DNA from 2 places in the Acidovorax sp. GW821-FHT10E03 genome. Region 1 is predicted to be linked to the other one. Evidence: riboswitches for the same ligand, from Rfam matches in the RefSeq annotation. Region 1 holds a riboswitch; the other holds the start of a gene.
What was found. A riboswitch is a leader RNA that binds a small molecule or an ion and turns the genes downstream of it on or off. The one in region 1 is predicted to bind glycine.
Positions count from the first base shown of each region.

Region 1 (8,407 bases):
CCACGGTGAGCTTGAAGTGCTTGTCGCGCCGGTCCAGCAGCAACACACCCAGCTCCTCCTCCAGCGCGGCGATGCGGCTGGACATGGCCGACTGCGTGAGAAACAGCTTTTCCGCGGCGCGCGTGACACTTTTGAGGGAGGCCACCCAGTAGAAGGCTTCGACGAAACGCAGGTTCATGGCGAGGGGTCCCAGGGCATCACTGACGAATGGCTGACGGGGCGCGCGCACCGCCGTGGTGCGCAGGAGCGCGCCAGGCTGGGCGGCGTCATGCCGTCCAGTGCAAAAACGGCGCCATTCTGCAACGGCCGACTCCACAGCACTTTTTGCCGGCAGGAAAAAAGAGGCCACGGCGCAACGCCTGGTGACCCAGGGCATGGCGCGCCGCGCGCGCCGCCAGCGCAGTGCATCGACGACACGGATCAGGACCATCGATGTCCGAACCCCTCCCTCTGCACTGCAGCGCCACGTCGAGGCGAATCAGCCCGCAAACAGTGGCAGGTCTGCCTTCTTGAGCGTGCGCAGCACGAAGCTCGAGCGGCTGTGGCGTATGCCCTTGATCTTGTAGAGCTTCTCGCGCAGCAGGCGCTCGTAGTCGCGCGTGTCCTTGACCACGATGCGCAGCAGATAGTCATAGTCGCCGGAGACCAGATGCGCCTCGATCACCTCGGGAATGCTGGCCAGCGTTTCGCCAAACTTTTCAAGCGTGTTGTCCGAATGGCTGTCCAGCGTGACCTGCACGAGCACCGTGTCCGCCAGGTCCAGCGACTGCGGGTTGATGCGCACGGTGTAGCCCTGGATGACACCGGCCTCTTCCATCTTCTTGATGCGGCCCCAGCACGGCGAAGCGCTCAGGCCCACCGCCTGGCCGATCTCCTGCAGGCTGGCACGGGCGTTGCCCTGAAGCACAGCGAGAATTTTTCTGTCAAGACGATCCATGGCCACAATTATTCATGAATATCACCATATGCAGCAAATTTTTCTGCAAACTTGAAAATTCAAGCGAAACATGGAAAGAACTGCTGCGCCTCGCAGCGCATACTTTGGACATCAAGGCGCTCTTACCGGAGCGCACAAACTGACAGGGCCCCGGACTGGTTACCGCCAGACCGGGGCGCTTGACAAGCAAGCACCTACCTTCGCGGCCGCCCGGCTGCCCCTTCCCCCCTCCCCCTTGCCTGGCCCAGGCCAGCAGCCTGCCTTTGTCGCCCCGGCGACGATTGCCTCCTTCCAGCGCGTTAATAAGCACGCTTACCAGCACAAACCCCGATGCCCGGGGCCATGCTGCAGCGCCATAATTTTCAGGACCGCCAACCCATGCTGCCAGCACCCTTTCCGCTGGTGCGTGCAAGGGGGCGCGGCAAGAAACATACTCACAGGAGACACCATGCAATTGACTTCCCTCGCTGCGGGCCTGGGCCTTGCGCTCGGCTTGATGGCCACCGCCAGCGCGCAGACCACCACGCTCAAGATCGGCTACGCCACGGCGCCCGATTCGCACTACGGCGTGGGCTCCAAGGTCTTCTGCGACGAAGTCGAGAAGGGCACGCAGGGGCGCTACAAGTGCCAGTACTTCCCCAACTCCGCGCTGGGCGGCGAGCGCGAGCAGATCGAGGCCATCCAGCTCGGCACGCAGGACCTGGTGAACACCTCCACCGGCCCCGTGGGCAATTTCGTGCCCGAAGTGAAGATCGTGGACATCCCCTTCCTGTTCCGCGACTACGACCATGCGCGCAAGGTGATGGACGGCCCCATCGGCCAGGACATCCTGACCAAGTTCCCGAGCAAGGGCATCATCGCGCTGGCCTGGACGGAGAACGGTTTCCGCCACATGACCAACAGCAAGCGCGACATCGTCAAGCCCGAGGACGCCAAGGGCCTGAAGATGCGCACCATGGAGAACAAGGTGCACATGGACGGCTACCGCACCTTCGGCATCCTGCCCACGCCCATGGCCTTCCCCGAGCTGTTCGGCGCCATGCAGCAGGGCACGGTGGACGGCCAGGAGAACCCCATCCCCGTGATCCTGTCGGCCAAGTTCTCGCAGGTGCAAAAGCACCTGTCGCTCACCGGCCACGTGTACTCGCCGGCGCTGCTGCTGCTCTCGCCCAAGGTGTGGAACAAGCTCAACGATGCGGACAAGAAGGTCTTCACCGACGCCGCCAAGAGCGCCTCGGTGGCCCAGCGCAAGAAGGTCAACGACGACGAGAACAACGGCATCGCCCTGCTGGAGCAGCAAGGCATGAAGGTCACCAAGACGGTGGACGGCGCCGCCTTCCGCGAAGCCCTCAAGCCCGCCTATGTGGGCTACGCCAAGGAGTTCGGCGCCGACAACATCAAGAAGATCCAGGACGTTCGTTAACTCTTTTGAGCGACTCACACAGCCCTCCTGGCGTCGTTGTTGCGTCTTGCCGTACTGGTTGTACTCTCTGCGACGCAACGCCTTACCAGGACCGCTTCGCTGGGCTGTGTGAGCCGCTCTTGACCCGCGCCCCGCATCGCCCGGCCCACACAAGGCGCCGGGCGCTTTTGCTTTGACCCTGCACGCCCTTGTCCAATACCGTCCCGTGAAAACCTTCGAACGCTATTTTCTGGCCGCCAACCGCTGGGCATTGATCCTGCTGCTGGCGGCCATGTCCATCATCATCTTCACCAACGTGGTGATGCGCTACGTCACCCATAACTCGCTCGAATGGGCCGAGGAGGTGTCGCGCCACATGATGATCTGGCTGACCTTCCTGGGCGCCGGCCCCGTGCTGCGCTATGGCGGCCACATCGCGGTGGAGAACCTGCAGGATGCCCTGCCCCGCGCGGGCGCCATCGCCCTGCGTGCCGTGGTCGCGGCCTTGCTGTTCGCCTTCTTCGGCTTCATGGTCTGGTACGGCTGGCTGTACATGCAGCGCACCATGTTCCAGATGACGGCCGTGACGCAGACCCCGTTCGCCTACATCTACAGCGCCATGCTGATCGGCGGCGTGCTGCTGATCGTGCACTTTTTGTTCATCGTGCGCGGCTACGTGCTCGACCGCAACTTTGCGGCCGATGAACACTTCGATGCGAATGCGAGTGCCTCCCTATGAGCGCGTCCATCATCCTCATCGTTTCGGCCTGCCTGTTCCTGGCCATGGGCGTGCCCGTGGCGTTTGCGCTGGGCCTGGCCACCGCGGCCACGCTGATCCTGGCCGAGAGCTACCCGCTGATGGTGCTGCTCAAGGAAACCTTCACCGGCATCGACAGCTTTCCACTGATGGCCGTGCCCTTCTTCATCCTCGCGGCCGAACTCATGAGCGGCGGCTCGCTGACCGAGGTGCTGCTGAGGTTTGCCGGGCAGTTCGTGGGCCACAAGCGCGGCGGGCTGGGCTACACCAACGTGGTCTCGCTGACCTTCTTCTCGGGCATCTCGGGCTCGGCGCTGGCCGATGCGGCGGGGCCGGGGTCGATGCTGATCCGCATGATGGACAAGGCCGGCTACGACCGTTCGTACGCGGCGGCGCTCACGGCCTCGACGGCCATCGTCGGGCCCATCATCCCGCCGTCCATCATCATGATCATCTATGCGCTGCAGGATGAAACGGTGTCGGTGGGTGCGCTGTTCGTGGCCGGCCTGCTGCCGGGCCTGCTGATCGCGGTGGCCATGTGCATCGTGAACTTCCACGTCTCCAAGAAGCGCAACTACAAGGGCGACGGCCGGATGCCGCCGCTGGCCGATATCCTGCAGACCACCTGGAAGGCGCTGCCCGCCATTTTGCTGCCGGTGGTGATCCTGGGCGGCATGCGCGCCGGCTGGTTCACGCCCACCGAGGCCTCGGTGGTGGCGGTGTTCTATGCGCTGGTGTGCGGCAAGTTCGTCTACCGCACGCTGCAGTGGAAGGCGCTGCCCGACATCCTGGCACGCTCGGCCCTGCTGTCGGCCTCGGTGCTGATCATCATCGGGCTGTCGGCCGCGTTCGCGTGGATCCTGACCATCGAGGGCATTCCGCAGCAGATGGCCGACTGGCTGGTGGGCATGAACCTCTCGCCGTGGATGTTCCTCATCATCGTGAACATCTTCCTGCTGCTGTTCGGCATCTTCATCGAGCCGCTGCCGGGCGTGATGGTGCTGGCGCCCATCCTCGCGCCCGTGGCCGTGAAGCTGGGAATCGACCCCATCCACTTCGCGATGGTGGTGATCTACAACCTCACGCTGGGCATGATCACGCCGCCCGTGGGCGGGCTGCTGTTCGTCACCTGCAACGTCTCGCGCGTACCGATGTCGCAGCTGGTGCGCGAGCTGGTGCCCTTCCTGTGGGCGCATGGCGTGGTGCTGGTGGTGCTGACCTTCATCCCGCAGCTGTCGACCTGGCTGCCGAAGGTGCTCGGGTTCATCAAATAGCGCCTGCGCGGCTTCTTCCAGCGGATATACTGGCGGCCGTCAGGAGAGAGCCCCTTCCCATCAACGAAAGGGGCCGCCGAAGGCGCAGGCAGCAGCCGAACGCTCAGGCAAAAGGACTGGCAACCGCCCGCAGTGATGCGGGCGTTCCCTTGCTGGAGAGAGATGGACCGTGCAGCACGGCACCCATCCACCGAAGGAGCAAGCCGCGCGGCCAGCCAGGGCGCTGCGGTGAATCTCTCAGGTAAAGCGGACAGCAGGGCAAATCCCGCGACCCATGGGGCCGCGGCCACCATTTGCCCCGGAGTCCGCCTTGACCACCCCTACCGCCCCGCTGCTGACCACCCCCCTCAACGCCCTGCACACCGAGCTGGGCGCCCGCATGGTGCCGTTTGCGGGTTACTCCATGCCCGTGCAGTACCCTGCCGGCCTGATGGCCGAGCACCTGCACACGCGCAACGCGGCGGGTTTGTTCGACGTCTCGCACATGGGCCAGCTCAAGCTTGTCGGCCCCGGCGCCGCTGCCGCGTTCGAAACCCTGATGCCCGTCGACGTGATCGACCTGCCCGTGGGCAAGCAGCGCTACGGCCTGCTGCTCACCGACGAAGGCACGGTCATCGACGACCTGATGTTCTTCAACCAGGGCAATGACACCCTGTTCGTCATCGTCAACGGCGCCTGCAAGGTAGGCGACATCGCGCACATCCAGGCACGCATCGGCCAGCGCTGCGACGTCATCCCCATGCCCGACCACGCCCTGCTGGCGCTGCAAGGCCCGCAGGCAGTCACCGCCCTGGCGCGCCTGGCACCCGGCGTCGAAAAGCTGGTATTCATGACGGGTGGCGACTTTTCCATTGCGGGCTGCGACTGCTTCGTGACCCGCAGCGGCTACACCGGGGAGGACGGCTTCGAGATCTCGGTGCCCGCGTCCCAGGCCGAAACCCTGGCACGCGCGCTGCTGGCCCAGCCCGAGGTCAAGCCCATCGGGCTGGGCGCCCGCAACTCGCTGCGCCTGGAAGCCGGCCTGTGCCTGTACGGCAACGACATCGACACCACGACCACCCCGCCCGAGGCGGCGCTGAACTGGGCCATCCAGAAGGTGCGCCGCACCGGCGGCGCGCGCGCGGGCGGCTTCCCCGGTGCCGACAAGGTGCTGTCGCAGATCGACAACCCCGCCAGCCTGCAGCGCAAGCGCGTGGGCCTGGTCGCGCTAGAACGCGTGCCCGTGCGCGAGCACACCGAACTGCAAGGCCCCGACGGGCAGAAGATCGGCGAAGTGACCAGCGGCCTGCTAGGTCCCACCGTGGACAAGCCGGTGGCCATGGGCTACGTGGCGCCAGCCTTTGCCGCCATCGGCACGCGCGTCAACGCCATCGTGCGCGGCAAGGCCGTGCCCATGGAGGTGGTGTCCATGCCGTTCACGCCCGCGCGCTACCACCGCGGCTGAGCCTCTGCAACGGCCCGAGCCCGGCTAAAGTGGCGGCTGGCATCGGCACTTTTTCTGTTTACCCCTTTTTTTGGAGCTTCCCCCATGACCATCAAGTATTCCAAGGACCACGAGTGGATCGACATCTCCGACCACGAAGCCGCCACCGTGGGCATCACGCTGCATGCCCAGGACGCCCTGGGCGACGTGGTCTTCGTGGACCTCCCCGAGGTCGGCACGACCTTCACCCAGGGTGACGTGGCCGGCGTGGTCGAGTCCGTGAAGGCCGCGGCCGACGTATACATGCCTGTCACCGGCGAAGTCGTCGAAGTGAACGAAGCACTGCGCGCCGACCCCTCGCTGGCCAACAGCGATCCCATGGGTGCCGGCTGGTTCTTCAAGGTCCATGTGACGGACATGCTGCAGTTCGATGCGCTCATGGACGAACCCGCCTACGCCGAGTTCGCCAAGAACGCCTGACCCTCCGATGCCCCGCGGCCCGGCGCCTCCCCGCCGGGCCAATGTGTTTCCTTGCACTGTGCCGCCGCCGATGACCTCCCAAGCCCCCCTGCCCACCCTCGCCGCACTCGAGAACACCACCGAGTTCCTGCCCCGCCATATCGGCATCGACGCAGCCGACGAAGCCCACATGCTGTCCGTGATCGGCGAAGCCTCGCGCAGCGCGCTCATCGAGAGCATCGTGCCGCGCTCCATCGCGCGCAACCGCGCGATGTCGCTGCCCCGGCCCGCCACGGAAGCCGCTGCGCTGGCCGAACTCAAGGCAATGGCGTCCAAGAACAAGGTTCTGCGGAGCTTCATCGGCCAGGGCTACTACGACACGCACACGCCGGGCGTCATCCTGCGCAACATTCTCGAAAACCCCGCCTGGTACACCGCCTACACGCCCTACCAGGCCGAGATCTCGCAGGGCCGCATGGAGGCGCTGGTCAACTTCCAGACCATGGTGTGCGACCTGACCGGCATGCCGATCGCCAACGCGTCCATGCTGGATGAAGCCACGGCCGCCGCCGAGGCCATGACCCTGGCCAGGCGCTCGGTCAAGAGCAAGAGCAATGTGTTCGTGGTGGCCGGCGACGCGCACCCGCAGACCATCGAAGTCATCCAGACCCGCGCCAGGCCCCTGGGCCTGGAAGTGCGCCTGGCCAACTCCGCCGAGGAATGGAACGACCTGCTGGCCGGCGACTACTTCGCCGTGCTGGCCCAGTACCCCGCCACCAGCGGCCGCATCGACGACCTGCGCGCCGATGTGGACAAGGCGCATGCCAAGCAAGCCGCCTTCATCGTGGCCGCCGACCTGCTGGCCCTGACGCTCATCACGCCCCCGGGGGAATACGGCGCCGACATCGTGGTTGGCACCACCCAGCGCTTTGGCATGCCCATGGGCGCGGGCGGCCCGCACGCCGCCTACATGGCCTGCCGCGACGAGTTCAAGCGCAGCCTGCCCGGCCGCCTGGTGGGCGTGAGCGTGGACGTGCACGGCCAGCCCGCCTACCGCCTGGCGCTGCAGACGCGCGAGCAGCACATCCGCCGCGAAAAGGCCACGTCCAATATCTGCACTGCGCAGGTGCTGCCTGCCGTGATCGCCAGCATGTACGCCGTGTACCACGGCCCGGACGGCCTGAAACGCATCGCGCAGCGCGTGGCCAGCTACACGGCCATCCTGGCCAGGGGACTCACGCAGCTAGGCGCCCCCGTGCGCCCCCAGGGCTGCTTCGACACGCTCACGCTCAAAACCGACAGCGCTACCAAATCAATAGCTGCTCGCGCAGTGCAGATGGGCGCCAACCTGCGAATCTACTTCGAGAACTACCTCTGCATCTCGCTCGACGAGACAACCACGCGCGCCGATGTCGAACTGCTGTGGAAGATCTTCGCCCAGGACGGCCAGGCCCTGCCCACCTTCGAGGCGTTCGAGCACGGCGTGGAGCCGCTGATTCCCGCCGGGCTGCGCCGCGCCAGCAGCTACCTCACGCACCCGGTGTTCAACACCCACCACTCCGAAACCGGCATGCTGCGCTACATCCGCCAGCTGTCCGACAAGGACCTCGCGCTCGACCGTAGCATGATCCCGCTGGGCAGCTGCACCATGAAGCTCAACGCCACGAGCGAGATGATCCCCATCACCTGGCCCGAATTCGCCGGCGTGCACCCGTTTGCCCCCGCCGACCAGCTCCAGGGCTACCGCGAACTGGATGAACAGCTGCGTGCCTGGCTGTGCGAAGCGACCGGCTACGCGGGCATCAGCCTGCAGCCCAACGCCGGCTCGCAGGGCGAATATGCCGGCCTGCTGGCCATCAAGGCCTACCACGAGGCCCAGGGCGAGGGCCACCGCAACATCTGCCTGATCCCCAGCAGCGCGCACGGCACCAACCCCGCCAGTGCCCAGATGGTGGGCATGCAGGTGGTGGTGACGGCCTGCGACGCCAATGGCAACGTGGACCTGGCGGACCTGAAGGCCAAGTGCGAGCTGCACAGCGCGCACTTGGCCTGCGTGATGATCACCTACCCCAGCACGCACGGCGTGTTCGAGACCCAGGTGAAGGAGCTGTGTGCCCTGGTGCACAGCCACGGCGGGCGCGTCTACGTGGACGGC
Region 1 covers NZ_JBWKMU010000018.1:35,479-43,885, forward strand. The annotation lists gene AC07OD_RS26420 (LysR family transcriptional regulator) at 1-178, opposite strand, end outside; gene AC07OD_RS26425 (Lrp/AsnC family transcriptional regulator) at 479-937, opposite strand; gene AC07OD_RS26430 (TRAP transporter substrate-binding protein) at 1,386-2,360, shown strand; gene AC07OD_RS26435 (TRAP transporter small permease) at 2,566-3,078, shown strand; gene AC07OD_RS26440 (TRAP transporter large permease) at 3,075-4,370, shown strand; glycine riboswitch at 4,401-4,499, shown strand; glycine riboswitch at 4,513-4,634, shown strand; gene gcvT (glycine cleavage system aminomethyltransferase GcvT) at 4,645-5,814, shown strand; gene gcvH (glycine cleavage system protein GcvH) at 5,899-6,273, shown strand; gene gcvP (aminomethyl-transferring glycine dehydrogenase) at 6,344-8,407, shown strand, end outside.

Region 2 (8,407 bases), on a different contig from region 1:
TCGGCATCATCGAGCTGCGGCCGCTGAACCGCTACCGCCTCAAGCTGGCCAAGACCTTCCGCTGGCGGCCCCACGGGCCGGTGATGAACTACTTTCGCGAGCATGCGCTGCTCGACTACTTCGCGGGCGGCTTCGACGGCCCGGGCGAAGGCGTGCTGCTGGTGCACGGCACCATCAGCCGGGGCCTGGCGCCCGCCTTCATGGAGCGCATGCAGCGCGTGGCGCAGGACTTCGCGCAGCAGCACCTGGCCGACCAGAAACTGCCGCCGCGCGAGCTGGAGGGCTACACCCTGCTGCTGGCCATGCGCAGTTGGGAGTTCGAGGCCTTCACCGGGATGAGACGACTCCCCCCCTGAGCCGCTGCGCGGCGTCCCCCGCGGGGGACGCACCCGGTGGCCCGGCAGAGCCGGTTCCACGGGTGCACCGGCCTTGGGCGCGCCGGTTTCGGAGGGCGATGGCATGGCATGGCGGGGGGCCGGTCGAGCCAGCACAAACACTATCTTTTTGATAGCTTCTTGCGCTTTACCGACAGGCGGTAGAGGTCTAAAAGGTGCTCAGAACAGCCGCTTCCAGCGCACCGAATGCCCGTTTCAGCGCCGGTTGACTCTTTAATGTGAATACACTATTCTTTAAATATTAAATTTTACCAATTTAAAGATATTAAATGAAGACCACCCGCCAGCAGCAAGATGCCACCCGCCGCCAGATCGTGGCCAGCGCGGTGGACCTCATGACCCGCCAGGGCTTCGACGGCGCGACGATGAAGGACATCGCCCGCGCCGCCGGCATTGGCGACGCCACGATCTACAAATACTTCCCGACCAAGGACCGCATCGTGCTGGGCTACCTGGACGACGTGGCCCACCAGGCGCTGGCCGACACCCTGCAGACGCCCGGCTTCGCGGGCTACGGCCTGCAGGAAAAGCTGCAGCGCCTGACCGACGCGGTGCTGGAGCGCCTGCTGGCCGACCGCGAGTTCGTGGCCCAGGTGCGCAGCCTGGCGCGGCGCTCGCCGCTGTCGATGCTGGCCGAGCCCCTGGCGGCACGGCACAGCCTGCGCGAGGCCGTCGCCAGCTTTCTGGAAGCCGCGGAGGCCAGTGGCGAAATCGAGCCCTGCGACTTCAAGGGCATGGCGGGCGGGCTGTACACCGACTACCTGGCCGGTGTGGTGACGTACTGGCTGGCCGACACCTCCGAGGAATTTGCCGACACCACGCAGCTGGTGGACCTCTCGCTCGGCGTGCTGGTGCAGGCGCTGCGCGGAGGGCTCGTCAACCGCGTGTTGCAACTGGGTGGTTTTGTGCTGCGCAGCCAGATGGCCCGCATGGTGCAGCACAGCAGCGGCCTGATGGGCATGCTGCAGCTGGCCAGACAGGCCATGGCCAGCGCACCGCCCGGCCCGGCCCCCGCCTACACGGCAGCCGCTGAACCATCCCGGTCGCCGGAGCCTTCCAAACCGCCGCGTGCGCCCCGCAAACCCCGCGCGGCCAGCCCGGCACCCGCCGCACAGCCAGTGGCCACGTCCCGCAAGAGGAAGTCCGCATGACCACCGCCCACACCGTGCGCGAGGTCCAAGTGCCCGCTGGCACGGTCATCCATGCCACCTTGCACAACGCGGATTTTTTTGACGCCTTCACAACGACCGATCCCCGCCCCGCCACCAGCGCATTGCAGACCTGGCTGGAGGTCTTGGCCAGGACACCGCGGTGGACGGAGCAACTTCTGGCAGTGCGCAACAAGCTGGTGCGGCTGGTGGGCCTCAAGGGCGTGGGGCAGTTGCAGGACGTGCATCCGCTTGCCAGCGGAGCCTCTCCAACCAATGCGCGCAGCTACCGCGTCGGAGACCGCGTGGGCATCTTCCTCATCCGCCATCTGAGCGACACCGAAGTGGTGATGGGGCAGGACGACAAACACCTGGATGTGCAGGTCTCGCTGACCAAGCACGGCCAGCCTGGCAGTGCCCCCACGGTCGTCATCAGCACCGTGGTGCACATCCACAACACGCTGGGCCATGCCTACATGGCCGTCATCACGCCGTTTCACCGCCGCATCGTGCAGGCCATGCTGCAACAACTGGCCGCTTCAAACCATGGCCCGGGCTGACCCGCCGCGCACCAGCCGGCTTGCGCGCGGCACCATCACGGGCCTGGCGGCGGCACGCATCGGCATGGCCCAACTAGGCCATCGCGTGCGCAGCACGCCGTCTGCCCAGGCGCAGGCCGACCACGAGGCCGCCCTGGGCCGCATCCTCTTTGGCGCCCTGGGCCAGCTGCGGGGTTCGGCGCTCAAGGTATCGCAACTGCTCAGCATGCACCCGGGCCTGCTGCCCGACGGCGTGCGGCAGGAGCTGGCGCGCGCCCACCACCAGGCGCCGCCGCTCAACCGCGCGCTGGTGGGGCGCGTGTTCCGCCAGGCCTTCGGCCAGGAGCCCGAGGCGCTGTTCGACCACTTCGAGCCCACCGCCTTCGCCGCCGCCAGCCTGGGCCAGGTGCACCGCGCACAGCTGGCGGGCCACGGCACGGTGGCCGTCAAGGTGCAGTACCCCGGCATTGCCGCCACCATCGCCAGCGACATGCAATTGATGCGCACCGCGCTGCGCGCGCTGGCCCACACCGACATGCCCCTGCCCGCCAGCACCGTGGTGGACGGCGTGATGGCCGAGATCGAGGCCACGCTGCTGCGCGAGGTGGACTACCTGCAGGAAGCCGAGCAACTGCAATGGTTTGCGCAGCACGCGGCTTTGCCCGGCGTGGTGCTGGCGCGGCCCATCCTGTCGCACACGCGGGCCCAGGTGCTCACGCAGCAGTTCCTGCCGGGCCAGCACCTGCAGGCCTGGCTGACCACGCAACCCACACAGCAGCAACGCGATCAGGCCGGGCAGCACCTGTGGGACTGGTTCATGCACTGCACTTTTGTGCTGGGCCGGGTGCATGCCGATCCGCACCCTGGTAATTTTCTGTTCGCCCCCGATGGCACGGTGGGTGTGCTCGACTTTGGCTGCACGCGCAGCCTCTCCGGCGGGTTTCGGACGCAAGTGACACAGGCGTGGTCCGCACTGCTGCGCCCTCCCTCCGACCCGCAGCGCGACGCGCTGGTGCTGCAGGCCTACCAGGCACTCGGGCTCGTCAACGCCGGCCTCTCCGTGCAGGCCTACGCCGCCGAACTCGCCCCCGCACTGGCTGACATGCAGGCCTGGCAGATGGAACCCTTCACGCAGGCGGTTTTCGATTTTGGCGCCAAGACGCCGCCACCCATCACCGCCGGCCGCCACCAGCGCGTGCTGGGCGATCACTTGGTGCAGGTGCCCGGCGAAATGCCGGCGTTCGAGCGCATGTGGATGGGCCTGATGCACCTGCTCACGGGGCTGGGTGCACGGGTGCGCACGCATTGCCCCGCCCTTCTTTCTTCCTAGGAACCCGCCCACATGACCACCCTGACCTCCCCCTCCCCTCGCTCTGCGGCCATACCGCCTCGCAGCCGCTGGAAGGGCCCGTGGATGCTGGCCGTGGCGCTGCTGCACACGCTGTATGCCGCCGTCGTGTTTCCGACCCAGCTGCAGGAGATCGTGCGGCGCGGCGTTTTCAACAGCGTGCAAAAAGACCCGGCCGTGGGCGCCGTGGTCTGGTTTGTGCTGTTCGGCGTGTTGTTCGCGTTGCTGGGCTGGGCCATCCTGCTGGCCGAACGCAACACAGCCATGGCGCCCGTCCCCATGCGCGGGCTCGGTGCCGGGTTGCTGGCCCTCACGCTGCTTGGCATCGTGCTCATGCCCGCCTCGGGCTTCTGGCTGGCGCTGCCGCCCGCGCTGGCCCTGTGCTGGCCCCCAAGGCGCTGAAGGCGAAGAAGACGGATCGACGCGCCGCGTCTACACCTTCCACGGCCACCCTGATTGACTTGAAAACTGTCCATGATGAATACTGCGCTGGTACTGGCAGCCGGGGGCCTCGCCCTGGTGGGCGTTGCGCACTCGGTGCTGGGTGAATTCCTCGTGTTTCGCGCACTGCGCACGCAGGGCGTGGTGCCCACCGGCGGCAAGCCCGTGCTGCACGAGCGGCAGGTGCGCATCCTGTGGGGCACCTGGCACCTGGCCACCGTGCTGGGCTGGGCCCTGAGCGCCCTGCTGTGGCGCCTGGGGACCGTATCCGGGGATGCCAACCTGGGGGCCTGGGTGGCTGACGTGGCCGGGCTGGCCACCTTGGTCAGCGGATTGCTGGTGTTCTATGCCACCGAGGGTAGGCACCCTGCATGGTTTGCCTTGCTGGTGGTGGCGACCCTGGTGTGGTGGCGTTGACACGCGCAGGCCTGCACCGGACGGCCGCCTGCACGCCCCGGCGTGAAAGAAATCACGAAAAGCCCCGCCTTTGCCGCCACGGGAAACACAACTTCACAAGACTTCGCAATTCGCCTACACCGTCTTGACGCAGCATCTGCACCATGAAGTCTCCGGTTCCGCAAGGAATCATTTTGAGGAGACCATCATGGCCCGCAATGCACTCGCCGCTGCTTCCATCGCCCTGCTGTCGCTGGGCGCCGCGACCGTGGCGCAGGCACAGACCAGCGCCACCGTCGTCATCCAGTCGGGGCAGCCCCACCACTACCAGGCGCCGCCCGCGCCGGTGATGGTGCAGTACGGCCCACCCCCGCCACCGCGCTACGAAGTGGTGCCCCGCCCCCGCCGCGACATGGTGTGGGTGCCTGGGTACTGGGACTGGCGCGGCCACCGCCACGTCTGGATCCAGGGCCACTGGGTGAAGGCCCGCCCGGGCTACTACTACCGCGAGCCCCGCTGGGTGGAGCATGGGGGCCGCTGGGAAATGCGCCGCGGCGGCTGGGACCGCGATGGCGACGGCATCCCCAATCGCTATGACCGCGACCGCGATGGCGATGGCATTCCCAACCGCTACGACCGCGACCATGACAGGGACCGCGACGGCGTGTCCAACCGCCACGACCGCGACCGCGACGGAGACGGCGTGCCGAACCGCCACGACCGCCGCCCGGACAACCCCTATCGCAATTGACGGGGCCTGAGCGCCGCCCGCCCCCCCGAGGGCGGCGGGCGCGCCAGGAACTGGCCCTCGCCGCCTACGCACACCCCCGCAGGGCGCCTACGCGGCCCGGCTGCCCGTGCCGCCACCATGCAGTGACCGCTTCCGCAAGGAACATCAGGAGAATCCCATGACCTTCATGACCCGCAAGACATTCACCGCAGCCTCCATCGCCTTGATGGCGCTGTGGACCCTCCCGCAGGCGCATGCCGCCACGCAGGGCACCGTCATCGTCCAATCGAGCCAGCCGGAGCGCAGCTACCACGCCACGCAGTACCAGGTGAGGCCCGCGCCCCCTCCCCCGCGCCATGAAGCCGTGCCCCGCCCCCGCCGGGGCCAGGTGTGGGAAGAAGGCCACTGGGAATGGCGTGGCAACCGCTACCAATGGGTGCGCGGCCACTGGGTGCAGGCCCGCGCCGGCCACCAGTATCGCCAGCCGCACTGGGTGGAACGCGAAGGCCGCTGGGAGTTTCAGCGTGGCGGCTGGGACCGTGACGGCGATGGCGTCTCCAACCGCCATGACCGCGACCGGGACGGCGACGGCGTACCGAACCGCCGCGACCAGCAGCCCGACAACCCGCGCCGCAACTGACCCCACGCCCGGCGCGCGCGCCGCGCAGGGCGCCGCCGGTCAGCCCAGTTGAAGTTCGGCGCGCCCCAGGCCGGGAAACTCAGCCACCACCACCGTGCCCGGCGCCACCATCACGGTGCCGGTGCAGGACCCGGTGGTCACCCACTGTCCCGCGCGCAGCCCACCCAGGCTGTGCGCGCCGCCATTGGCCAGCCAGGCGAGCAGGCGCAAGGGATCGCCCGCCGGGTTGCCCCAGCCAGCGTGCCGCACGGCCTGCGCGCCATTCACCGACAGCACCACAGGCTGCCGCATCGGCTGCACCGACTGCGCGCTCTCCGCTCCCGACCCCACGATGAGTGCCCCATGGCAGGCCTGGTCGGCCAGCCGGCTCCACTCGCCTTGCTGCGCCCAGGCGGCGTAGCGCGTGTCGCAGACCTCGATGGCCGCCCGCACCGACGCCACGGCGGACAGCACCTCGGCCTCGCTGTAGGGCTGCGCCCGGGCAGGCAGATCGGCACCCAGTTCGTACACCAGTTCCGCCTCCACACCCAGCACGGCGAAGCCCGCGCAGGACAGGCGCACCACGCCCCCGCCGGCCATCGCAAACACCGAATCGCGCGCCAGGGCCGCCCGCGCAGGCAGCGCCTGCGGCGACGCCGCGCCCACCTTCCAGCCCGCGATCTCGCCGCGCTCGCGCACCACGGCGTCCTGCACGGCATAGGCCTGGGCAGCGTTCTGGGGACGCAATGCGGCGGGCAGGTCGAGCGGACGGGGCGTGCGCCCCAGGCGGGCCATGGTGAGCACGGCCGCGCTGGTCAGCGGATCAAAGGCGGTATCGGGCATCAAGGCGTCCTGGAGAGAAAGGCGAAGGTTCCGGCGGATTATGGCCAACCCCGTGCCCGCAGCATCAGCAACGATTGCGGCTCATTAGCGCGGACAAAGCGGTTTTTGCGCGATGCGGGCTCCTAGAATGGCCCCCGCAGGAGAGTCAGCGGCCCCGCCCGCTTCACCGAAGGCGCAAACTCCCATACACGCTCAGGTCCCGTACTGCACCATTCATCAAAGCCGTCTGGAGAGCCGCTTCGCGCAACGCGAAGCGCACCGAAGGAGCAAACCGCGCGCCATGTGGGCCGCGCGGTGAATCTCTCAGGTACCAAGGACAGGGGGAGCGGCAGCTTGGGCATTCATGCGCCAGCTGCACGCTATTGAATTCATAGCTGCCAGCGCATGTTGTTCTAGCGCCAGAGCCCAGAAAGGCTTTGAAAATCATGCGCGTGATCGTTTTGGGCGCCGGCTTGCTCGGCGTGACTTCGGCTTACTTCCTGCAACAGCGCGGCCACGAGGTGACCGTCATCGACCGCCAGGGTGCGCCCGGCGCCGAGACCAGCTTCGCCAACGGTGGCCAGATCTCGGTGAGCCACGCGGAGCCCTGGGCCAACCCGAGCGCGCCGCTCAAGGTGCTGCAGTGGCTGGGCAAGGAGGATGCTCCACTGCTGTTCCGCCTGCGCGCCGACATGCGGCAATGGCTGTGGGGCCTGTCCTTCCTGCGCAACTGCACGCCCGCGCGCACGCGCCACAACATCGAGCAGATCGTGCGCCTGGGCACGTACAGCCGTGACACGCTGCAGCAGCTGCGCGCGGCCACCGGCCTCCAGTACGACCAGCGCACGCAGGGCATCCTGCACTTCTATACCAACCAAAAAGAGTTCGACGGCGCCCTGGCCCCTGCCGAGCAAATGCGCCAACTCGGCTGCGAGCGCCAGGTGATCAGCGCCGACGAGGCCGTGCGCATCGAGCCTGCCCTGGCCCATATCCGCCCGCAGCTGGCCGGAGCCACCTACACGGCCGAGGACGAATCCGGCGACGCCAACCAGTTCACACGCGAGCTGGCCAAGCTGTGTGAAGAGGCGGGCGTGCAGTTCCGCATGGGCCACCACATCACCGCGCTGCGCGAGGCAGGTGGCCGCATCGACCACGTGGAAGTGACCAATGCCGAAGGCCGCTTCGAGCGCGTGCGCGGCGATACGTTTGTGCTGGCCATGGGCTCGTTCAGCCCACTGCTCGCGCAGCCGCTGGGCATCCAGCTGCCTATCTACCCGGCCAAGGGCTATTCGGTGACCATGCCGGTCAAGGATGCGGGCAAGGCGCACCAGGTGAGCCTCACGGACGACGAGTTCAAGCTCGTGTTCTCGCGCTACACCAACGAACGGGGTGGCGACCGCCTGCGCATCGCCGGCACGGCCGAATTGAACGGCTACGACCGCCACCTGAACCAGGTGCGCTGCGACGCCATCGTGCGCCGCGTGGAGCAGCTGTTCCCCGGCGCGGGCGATGCCAGCCAGGCCCAGTTCTGGACCGGCCTGCGCCCCGCCACGCCCAGCAACGTGCCGCTGATCGGCGCCACCAAGGTGGCCAACCTCTTCCTCAACACGGGCCACGGCACGCTGGGCTGGACCCACGCCTGCGGCTCGGGCAAGGCCCTGGCCGACATCGTGAGCGGCCGGGTGCCCGAGGTGGACTTTGCATTCCAGGGTCTGCAGGGCTGCGCTCCCGGCAAGGCGCTGGTGCCATCGCGCACCACGGCCTGAACGGGAGCACAGCGGGGTTGCAGCACCGCCGCGCAGGCGGGCGCTGCCACCACGGGCCAGCGCCCGGCCTACCTGGCAGCGCCCGTGGCGTGCGCCACGAACTGCGCCACGGCCTGCATGTCCTTCTCGCTCATGCGTTCGGCATACGAAGGCATCACGCCGATGCCCGCCTTGAGCGCGCGCAGCACGCGGCCCGCGTCGGG
Region 2 covers NZ_JBWKMU010000009.1:155,890-164,296, reverse strand. The annotation lists gene AC07OD_RS17380 (helix-turn-helix domain-containing protein) at 1-356, shown strand, start outside; gene AC07OD_RS17375 (TetR/AcrR family transcriptional regulator) at 665-1,546, shown strand; gene AC07OD_RS17370 (DUF2867 domain-containing protein) at 1,543-2,103, shown strand; gene AC07OD_RS17365 (ABC1 kinase family protein) at 2,090-3,412, shown strand; gene AC07OD_RS17360 (DUF6463 family protein) at 3,425-3,832, shown strand; gene AC07OD_RS17355 (hypothetical protein) at 3,905-4,288, shown strand; gene AC07OD_RS17350 (YXWGXW repeat-containing protein) at 4,476-5,018, shown strand; gene AC07OD_RS17345 (YXWGXW repeat-containing protein) at 5,185-5,637, shown strand; gene AC07OD_RS17340 (2-keto-4-pentenoate hydratase) at 5,677-6,459, opposite strand; glycine riboswitch at 6,676-6,789, shown strand; gene AC07OD_RS17335 (D-amino acid dehydrogenase) at 6,885-8,204, shown strand; gene sorU (SorU family sulfite dehydrogenase c-type cytochrome subunit) at 8,273-8,407, opposite strand, start outside.
Region 2: it holds a riboswitch for glycine, as region 1 does, so the genes downstream of both, AC07OD_RS17335 (D-amino acid dehydrogenase) here and gcvT (glycine cleavage system aminomethyltransferase GcvT) in region 1, are expected to answer to the same signal.